DNA from 2 places in the Streptomyces sp. NPDC003393 genome. Region 2 is predicted to be linked to the other one. Evidence: riboswitches for the same ligand, from Rfam matches in the RefSeq annotation. Region 2 holds a riboswitch; the other holds the start of a gene.
What was found. A riboswitch is a leader RNA that binds a small molecule or an ion and turns the genes downstream of it on or off. The one in region 2 is predicted to bind glycine.

Region 1: linked by a shared signal. The riboswitch ahead of gcvT (glycine cleavage system aminomethyltransferase GcvT) and the one ahead of gcvP (aminomethyl-transferring glycine dehydrogenase) in region 2 are both predicted to bind glycine.

Annotation. Positions count from the first base shown of each region.
Region 1 covers NZ_JBSFRB010000040.1:53,731-58,235, reverse strand. Annotated here, with positions in the region: gene ACWDUZ_RS30305 (enhanced serine sensitivity protein SseB C-terminal domain-containing protein) at 1-445, opposite strand, end outside; gene ACWDUZ_RS30300 (enhanced serine sensitivity protein SseB) at 620-1,420, opposite strand; gene ACWDUZ_RS30295 (AAA family ATPase) at 1,462-2,175, opposite strand; glycine riboswitch at 2,322-2,421, shown strand; glycine riboswitch at 2,422-2,537, shown strand; gene gcvT (glycine cleavage system aminomethyltransferase GcvT) at 2,616-3,743, shown strand; gene gcvH (glycine cleavage system protein GcvH) at 3,890-4,267, shown strand; gene glyA (serine hydroxymethyltransferase) at 4,285-4,505, shown strand, end outside.
Region 2 covers NZ_JBSFRB010000078.1:9,098-13,602, reverse strand. Annotated here, with positions in the region: gene gcvP (aminomethyl-transferring glycine dehydrogenase) at 1-2,083, opposite strand, end outside; glycine riboswitch at 2,260-2,354, opposite strand; gene ACWDUZ_RS37860 (PRC-barrel domain-containing protein) at 2,468-2,845, shown strand; gene ACWDUZ_RS37855 (DNA polymerase IV) at 2,871-4,469, opposite strand.

The sequences.
Region 1 (4,505 bases), on a different contig from region 2:
GGATCTCGATGGCCGGTTCGGACAGCCTCAGCGGTCCGGCGGGCTGGCGGTCCAGGCCGGTGGCGATGCGGCGCAGATCCAGCCAGGGGATGCCGACGCCGCCGCCCGGGGCGTGCGGGTTCAGCCACAGGCCGTAGTGGTCGGGGTAGAGGACACGGGCGGCGTCGAGCGCGTCCACCACCTCGTACGACCGGTTCCAGCCGCTGGCGGACAGCTCCTGGGCGGAGGTGACACAGGGGGCGTAGCCGTGGCCGTCGACCTCCATGTGGCCGTACTGGGCGTCGGGGGAACCGGCCTGGCCGTGCCAGAGCAGCATCCAGACCTGGCCGGAGGTCGGGGTCGCGAGGGCGCGCAGCAGCGCCTCGTAGGCGTCGTGGCGTCCGGGCGTCACCTGGCGCAGTGTCTGCTCCACGTGCCCGGCCGCGGCCGTGCCGCTCGCGCTCACTTTTTACCGCCCCTTCGTACAAGCAACGTTTCGACCGAGCCGTGGCTCCAGCTTAGAGCCCGTCCGCGGGCTCGGTGCGTGGTGTCGTCGCGCGGGTGCGGGGAAGACCGTGGCCCGTCGCTCCCCCGCGGGGGGAGCCGGATCGCGCCACGGTCCCGCGCCGCTGACAGGTCTTCAGTGGCCGTACTGGTAGAACGGCCGGACCTTTTCCTTCAGCCAGCCCGCCACCGGGTCGTCCGTCACGTCCAGCAGGACCAGGTTGACGGGCCACCGGACGGGGACCTTGGCGAGGGCGCGGCCCAGGGCCTCCAGGGGGCGGGCGCGCAGGTCGTCGTCCCACTGGGAGAGCTCGACGCCTATGAACATCACCGGGTCGGCCGTCTCTATCGCGGCCAGGCAGCGGCGGGCCGCGAGGACCACGCCCGTGCCGGCGAACTCGTCGGAGGCGGCGGCCAGGAAGTCCACCGGGTCGTCCTGCCAGTCGGGTTCGAACAGCCGGACGCGGCCACCTCCCGGACCGTCCAGTTCGGTGCGCCCGGCGCGGCAGAGTTCGGCCACGGCCGGCGGGGGCAGCGGGATGCCGACCACGCCCTCCGGGTTCAGCGCGATGCCGACCTGCGGGGGCAGTCCGCGCGCGAACTCGACGGCGGGTGCGATGGCGTACGGCATGTGGGCGCCGGCGACCTGGCGGAACTGCTCCTCGGAGCTGAACACCGGAACGTAGGCCTGGCCGTCGATCTCCAGGGTGGGCAGATCGAGCGGACCGCTGTGCGGGCCACCGCCGCCGGGCAGGGGGACCCACAGGAAGCTGCGGCCCAGCACCTCGACGATCCGGCCGCCGGCCGAGGGGATGCCGATGGAGGCGGAGAGCACTTCCTCCAGCTCGTTGCCGGGCCAGCCGCCGTGCGGCTGGGGATGCGCCTGTGCCGGATAGTCGGCCGGGTAGCCCCCGGAGAAGTCCGCCGGAATGTCCATTCGCCTACCACCTGCTGGAAACCGCTGTTGTGACCGAAAGGCTATCGGGTGCCGGTGCGGGGCGGACCGGTGAAGCCGATCCGGCGCAGCGCGGCCGCCGCCTCGCGGTCCAGCAGGACCGCCGAGCCGCAGCCTCGCGGCAGCTCGCCCCGCTCCACCGCGCGCAGCAGGCGCGCCGTGGCCCTGCGGTGGCGCAGGAAGGCGTAGCGGGAGACACCGCGGCCGCGCCGGCGCATGCCGTCCGCCGCGGCCTCGGGGGTGACGTCCAGCAGGATCAGGTGGAGCGTGCCGCCGCGGCGGCGGGCGGCGCGGGCCAGCCAGCCGCGGACCCAGCTCTGCGTGCCGCAGTCGTGGACCACGACTCCCTCGCCGGAGCGCAGCGCGCGGCGCAGCGCGGCGTAGTGGGCGAGGCGGACCAGCGGACGGTAGAGCGCGTAGGGCAGGCGGGATGCGAGGCGGGCGTCCCAGCGGTCGCGGGTGTCCTGGGAGTCGATCCCCGGGCCGCGCACCGCCCGCCGCATCAGGGTCGACTTGCCGCTGCCGGGCAGGCCGGTGACCACGGCCAGGTCGTTCGGGCCGAAGAAGAGCGCGTGCGGGCCGCGGCCGGCGCGCTCGCGCAGGTCGCGCACCACGGGGACGGGCCGCCGGCCGCCGTGTTCGCGGGCCCGCGCGAGCGGCCCCCGGGCTCCGGGGCGGCCGGGCAGGTCGAGGGCGCGACTCGTGGCGTACGCCGGCGTGGTCCTGTTCAGCGTCATCGTCCTCCCCTTCGAGCGTAAAGAGAAGGTAATGCCCGGCGTCCCGCGATTTCATGCGCGTTCTGCCACGGGTCGGTCACAGACGCGGCCTGACGTGATCCGGCCCGGCGTGCAATGATGTCCGCGCCAACTGCATACAGGCCGTTTGAATCCGCGCGGGAGAGTTCCCAGCAGCCGTCTCGCTGGGGCGCCGAAGGAGCAAGTCCCTCCCTTGAATCTCTCAGGCACCGTTACCGCGCGGGCGAGGCACATCTGAAAAGCGGGCCGCTGCCGCAGCGGCTCCACCCAAGGTGCAAGCCATGACCGTCCGTCCTACGGCGGTCATGGCGAACCTCTCAGGTTCCGATGACAGATGGGGAGGACACCGATCCGTCCTCGCCCTTCCCCGCGCCGGGCCACGCTCGCGCGGGGGGATCCCCACAGCCTGGGAGACACGCCCGATGAGCAGTTCCGCACCCCGTCCGCTCCGTCATACCGCGCTCGACGCGGTGCACCGCGCGCTCGGTGCGACGATGACCGACTTCGCCGGCTGGGACATGCCGCTGCGCTACGGCTCCGAGCGCGACGAGCACATCGCCGTGCGTACCCGGGCCGGGCTCTTCGACCTCTCCCACATGGGTGAGATCACCGTCACCGGCCCGCAGGCGGCCGCCCTGCTGAACCACGCGCTGGTCGGCAACATCGCCTCCGTCGGCGTGGGCCGGGCCAGGTACACCATGATCTGCCGGGAGGACGGCGGCATCCTGGACGACCTGATCGTCTACCGGCTGGCCGAGGCCGAGTACATGGTCGTCGCCAACGCCTCCAACGCCCAGGTCGTGCTGGACGCGCTCAGCGAGCGGGCGGCCGGTTTCGACGCCGAGGTCCGCGACGACCGGGACAACTACGCGCTGATCGCCGTGCAGGGCCCGGAGTCCCCCGCGATCCTCGCCTCCCTCACCGACGCCGACCTGGACGGCCTGAAGTACTACGCCGGCCTGCCCGGCACGGTCGCCGGGGTGCCGGCGCTGATCGCGCGCACCGGCTACACCGGCGAGGACGGCTTCGAGCTGTTCGTGGCGCCGGCCGACGCCGAGAAGCTGTGGCAGGCGCTGACCGACGCCGGAGCGGACGCCGGGCTGGTGCCGTGCGGGCTGTCCTGCCGCGACACGCTGCGCCTGGAGGCGGGCATGCCGCTGTACGGGAACGAGCTGACGACCGAACTGACCCCGTTCGACGCCGGACTCGGCCGGGTGGTCAAGTTCGACAAGGAGGGTGACTTCGTGGGCCGCGAGGCACTGCTGGCCGCCGCCGAGCGCGCCGCCTCCCAGCCGCCCCGGGTGCTCGTCGGCCTGGTCGCCGAGGGCCGTCGCGTCCCGCGCGCCGGGTACCCCGTCGTCGCGGGCGGCGAGGTGATCGGCCAGGTCACCTCCGGTGCCCCCTCCCCCACCCTGGGCAAGCCGATCGCCATGGCGTACGTCGACGCCGCGCACGCCGCGCCGGGCACGCCGGGCGCCGGCGTGGACATCCGGGGCAGGCACGAGCCGTACGAGGTCGTGGCGCTGCCCTTCTACAAGCGGCAGAAGTAGGACCGGCCCGGCAGGGTGGGTCCCGGACGCCGTGTGCCGGTGTGTCGCGCCCGTACGTGCGACGGCCGGCACATCAACCTGCTCACCAGAGCTTTCAGCAGTCCCTCAGTCACCAGCAGTCCCCCGCGTACAGGAGAATTCAGGCCATGAGCAACCCCCAGCAGCTGCGCTACAGCAAGGAGCACGAGTGGCTGTCGCCCGCCGAGGACGGCGTCGCGACGGTCGGCATCACGGAGTTCGCGGCCAACGCGCTCGGCGATGTCGTCTACGCCGACCTGCCGGAGGTCGGCACCACGGTGACCGCGGGCGAGACCTGCGGGGAGCTGGAGTCGACCAAGTCGGTCTCCGACCTGTACTCCCCGGTCAGCGGTGAGGTCACCGAGGTCAACGAGGACGTGGTGAACGACCCGTCGCTGGTGAACTCCGCGCCCTTCGAGGGCGGCTGGCTGTTCAAGGTGCGTGTCGCGGAGGAGCCGGCCGACCTGCTCTCCGCCGACGAGTACGCCGCCGAGACCGCCGGCTGAGGAGCGGACACACGCACATGACTGTTCTGAACACCCCCCTGCACGAGCTCGACCCGGAGGTGGCCGCCGCCGTCGACGCCGAGCTGCACCGCCAGCAGTCCACGCTGGAGATGATCGCCTCGGAGAACTTCGCCCCGGTCGCCGTCATGGAGGCCCAGGGCTCGGTCCTCACCAACAAGTACGCCGAGGGCTACCCGGGCCGCCGCTACTACGGCGGCTGCGAGCACGTCGACGTGGT
Region 2 (4,505 bases):
GCTTGGCGAGCCCGACCAGGGCGTTGAGGTTCGCGCCGTCGACGTAGACCTGGCCGCCGGCGTCGTGCACCCGGGCGCAGATGTCGGCGACGTGCTCCTCGAACACACCGTGCGTCGACGGGTAGGTGATCATCAGCACGGCCAGCTGGTCGCGGTGCTGCTCGATCTTCGCCCGCAGGTCCTCGACGTCGATCTCGCCGTCCTCGGCCGTCTTCACGACGACGACCTTCATGCCGGCCATCACGGCGCTGGCGGCGTTGGTGCCGTGCGCGGAGGACGGGATGAGGCAGACGGTGCGCTGGCCGTCGCCGTTGGCACGGTGGTAGCCGCGGACGGCGAGCAGGCCGGCGAGCTCACCCTGCGAGCCGGCGTTGGGCTGGAGCGAGACCTTGTCGTAGCCGGTGACCTCGGCGAGCCGGTCCTCCAGCTCGTGGATGAGGGTGAGGTAGCCCTGCGCCTGCTCGGCGGGCGCGAAGGGGTGCAGCCCACCGAACTCGGGCCAGGTGACCGGCTCCATCTCCGTGGTCGCGTTGAGCTTCATGGTGCAGGAGCCCAGCGGGATCATGCCGCGGTCGAGCGCGTAGTCGCGGTCGGCCAGCCTGCGCAGGTAGCGCAGCATCGCGGTCTCGGAGCGGTGCTGGTGGAAGACGGGATGGGTGAGGTAGGCGTCGGTGCGCAGCAGGGCCTCGGGCAGGGTGTCCTCGGCGGCGGCGTCCAGGGCGTCGATGCGGGCCTCGACGCCGAAGGCGGACCACACGGCGCGCAGTTGAGCGCGGTCGGTGGTCTCGTCGCAGGCGATCGAGACGTGGTCGGCGTCCACAAGGCGCAGGTTCACGCCGGCCTCGCGGGCGGCGGCGACGACCTCGGCGGCCCGGCCCTCGGCCTTGACGGTGAGCGTGTCGAAGTAGGCGCCGTGGACGACCTCGGCGCCGCCCGCCTTCAGGCCCGCGGCGAGGATCGTGGCGTAGCGGTGGGTGCGCTGCGCGATGCCCTTCAGCCCCTCGGGGCCGTGGTAGACGGCGTACATGCCGGCCATGACGGCGAGCAGCACCTGGGCGGTGCAGATGTTGCTGGTGGCCTTCTCGCGGCGGATGTGCTGCTCACGGGTCTGCAGGGCCAGGCGGTAGGCCTTGTTGCCGTCCGCGTCCACGGAGACGCCGACCAGGCGGCCGGGCAGGCTGCGGGCGAACTTCTCGTGCACCGCCATGTAGCCGGCGTGCGGGCCGCCGAAGCCCATCGGCACGCCGAAGCGCTGGGTGGTGCCGACGGCGATGTCCGCGCCCAGCTCGCCGGGGGACTTCAGCAGGGTCAGGGCGAGCAGGTCGGCGGCGACGGTGACCAGCGCGCCGAGTTCGTGGGCCTGGTCGATCACCGGCTTGAGGTCGCGTACGGCGCCGGAGGCCCCCGGGTACTGCAGGAGCACGCCGTTGATCTCGCGCCCGGCGATCTCGGCGGGGATGCCCTCACCGAGGTCCGCGACCACGACCTCGACACCGGTCGGCTCGGCGCGGGTCTTGATCACGGCGATGGTCTGGGGCAGCGCGTCCGCGTCGACCAGGAACAGGCCCTTCTTGTTCTTGCCCATGCGCCGGGACAGTGCCATCGCCTCGGCGGCGGCGGTGCCCTCGTCCAGAAGGGAGGCGCCGGAGGTCGGCAGCCCGGTGAGGTCGGCGACCATGGTCTGGAAGTTCAGCAGCGCCTCGAGGCGGCCCTGCGAGATCTCCGGCTGGTACGGGGTGTACGCGGTGTACCAGGCCGGGTTCTCCATGACGTTGCGCAGGATGACGGGCGGGGTGAACGTGCCGTAGTACCCGAGACCGATCATCGAGCCGAGGACCTGGTTGCGGTCGGCGAGGGAGCGCAGCTCCGCCAGTACCTCGGCCTCGGTGCGGGCACCCGGCAGGTCGAGCGCGTCGGCGTTCTTGATCACATCCGGCACCGCGGCGGCGGTGAGCTCGTCGAGCGAGCCGTAACCCACCTGCGCGAGCATCTTGGCCCGCGCCTCCTGATCGGGCCCGATGTGGCGCTGTTCGAAGGGAATGCCCTTTTCGAGCTCGGAGAGCGGAATGCGCTGGGCGGTCATTGCGGAGGCCTCCTGGTCTGACACGACCTTCGAGGGACACCACGGCTCGGGTGCCCCGACGGCCTCCCCCTCTGTCATCTCAACCTGAGAGCTTCACCGGAGCGCCCGAGGGCACCCGGTTTTCACCGTCGGTGAGAGCGGCATCCGTCGACACCCGCTCTGCTTTCCAGAGTGACCTCGTCCGTGCGGTACAGGGGCCTGAGAGATTCCGGGGAGGATTTGCTCCTTCGGCGCCTCCGATGGTGGTGGAGGACTCTCCCGCACGGGGTCAGCAGCCGTTTGCCAGGGTACCAGCGGGCTCCACGGGGCGGGCTCGAGTGGCCGCTCTCCCGATTGTGCTCTTTTGTAGTGCTTACGAATGAGTTGCGACCTAGTGGAGGGACCGTGCAGACCGACATCGATCCGCGCAACCTGATCGGCCGCAAGGCGTTCGACCGGAACGGCACCAAGATCGGCACGGTGGACGAGGTCTACCTCGACGACGCGACCGGGGTGCCGGAGTGGGCCGCCATACGCACCGGCCTGTTCTCCCGGGACGCCTTCGTGCCGCTCGAGCCCAGCGAACTCGTCGGCGGCGAACTGCACGTCCCCTTCGACCGGGCCCTCATCAAGGAGGCCCCCGACTTCGGCGTCGGCCGCCACCTCTCCCCCGAGCAGGAACTGCAGCTCTACCACCACTACGGCCTCGATGTGGCGCCTCCCCCCACCCTTGCGGACCACGACTTCGGCCGACTCGCGGGATCCGGATCCGAGGAAAGCTGAGGGCGAGCGCCGTCCGCCCGGCGCGCTACCCCGGCCAGGGCCCGCCGGCCACCGAGGACGCGCTCCCGGTGTTCTCCGTGCCGCCGGTGGTTTCCGTGCCACCGATCACCGCTTCGGTGCCACCGGTCCCTTCCGCGTCACCGGTCGCTTCCGTGCCACCGGTCGCTTCCGTGCCACCGGTCGCTTCCGTGCCAGCGGTCGCTTCCGTGCCACCGGTCGCTTCCGTATCGCAGGCCGCTTCCGTATCGCAGGCCGCTTCGGCGACGCCGCGGTCTCCGTCGGTGGTGTCCGGTCTTCGCCGCACCAGCGGCAGCGGATCCGCCGCCTCCAGGCCGGGGTCGTCGACACGGAAGGTCCGCACCCGCCCCGGCTCGGAGTCGGGCGTCTCGAAACGGACGGTGACCCGGCCGAGGCCGCTGCCCTGGACCCAGCCGTGCCCGTATGCGGTGTGCCGTACGTCGTGGCCCGCCGGCCAGTGCCGCTCGGCGGGGGCCGGCTGCTCCGGCGCCGATTCGTCCGCGGGTTCCTCCTCGGGGCTGTCCACCCGCGCGCCGGCCGCCTGGGCGAACAGGTCCTCCTGCGTGTAGTCGGCGAGCCCGGACACGCCCACCCCGAGCAGCCGCACCCCGCCCGTGGTGTCCACCGAGTCCAGCAGCCGGGCCGCCGCCTCCCGCACCACCGCCGGATCGTCGGTGGGCCCGCGCAGGGTCTCGGAGCGGGTCAGCGTGGAGAAGTCGTAGCGCCGTACCTTCAGCACGATGGTGCGGCCCGACAGCCCGGCCCCGCGCAGCCTCCGTACGCACCTGTCGGCGAGCCGCTGCACCTCCAGGCCCACCCGCAGCCGGTCGTGGATGTCCACGTCGTAGGTGTCCTCCACCGACACCGACTTGGCCTCGCGCTCGGCGACCACGGGCCGCTCGTCGTGCGCCAGTGCCATGGCGTACAGCGCCTGCCCGTGCGCCTTGCCCAGCAGCCGTACGAGCTCGTCCTCTCCCGCCTCGGCCAGCTCGTCGACCGTGTGGATCCCGGCCCGCCGCAGGTGGTCGCCGGTCGCGGGGCCCACGCCGGGCAGCGTCCGCACCGACATGGGGCCCAGCAGGGCCCGCTCGGTGCCGGGCTCGATGAGAACCAGTCCGTCAGGCTTGGCCTGCTCGGAGGCGATCTTCGCGAGCATCTTGGAGGCGGCCAGTCCCACGGAGCCCGTCAGACCGGTCACGGCACGTATGTCGGCGCGCAGCCGGATCCCGGCCAGCCGGGCGGAATCGGCGTCCCGGGCCACTCCCCCGGCCTCCAGGTCCACGAACGCCTCGTCCAGGCTGAGCGGCTCCACCAGCGGCGACAGCGCCCGCAGCAGCCCCATCACCTGCTCGCTGATGGACCGGTAGAAGCCGAAGCGCGGGACGAGGTACGCGGCGTTCGGAGCCAGCCGCCGCGCCTGGGCCATCGGCATCGCCGAGTGGACACCGAAGACCCGGGCCTCGTACGACGCGGTGGAGACCACCCCACGCGGTCCGAGACCGCCCACGATCACGGCCTTCCCGCGCAGGCTCGGCTTGGACGCCTGCTCCGCCTGGGCGAAGAAGGCATCCATGTCGAGGTGCAGGATCGTCGGCGCGCTTCTCACACCTCCGATGCTGCACCACACCACTGACAACGCCCC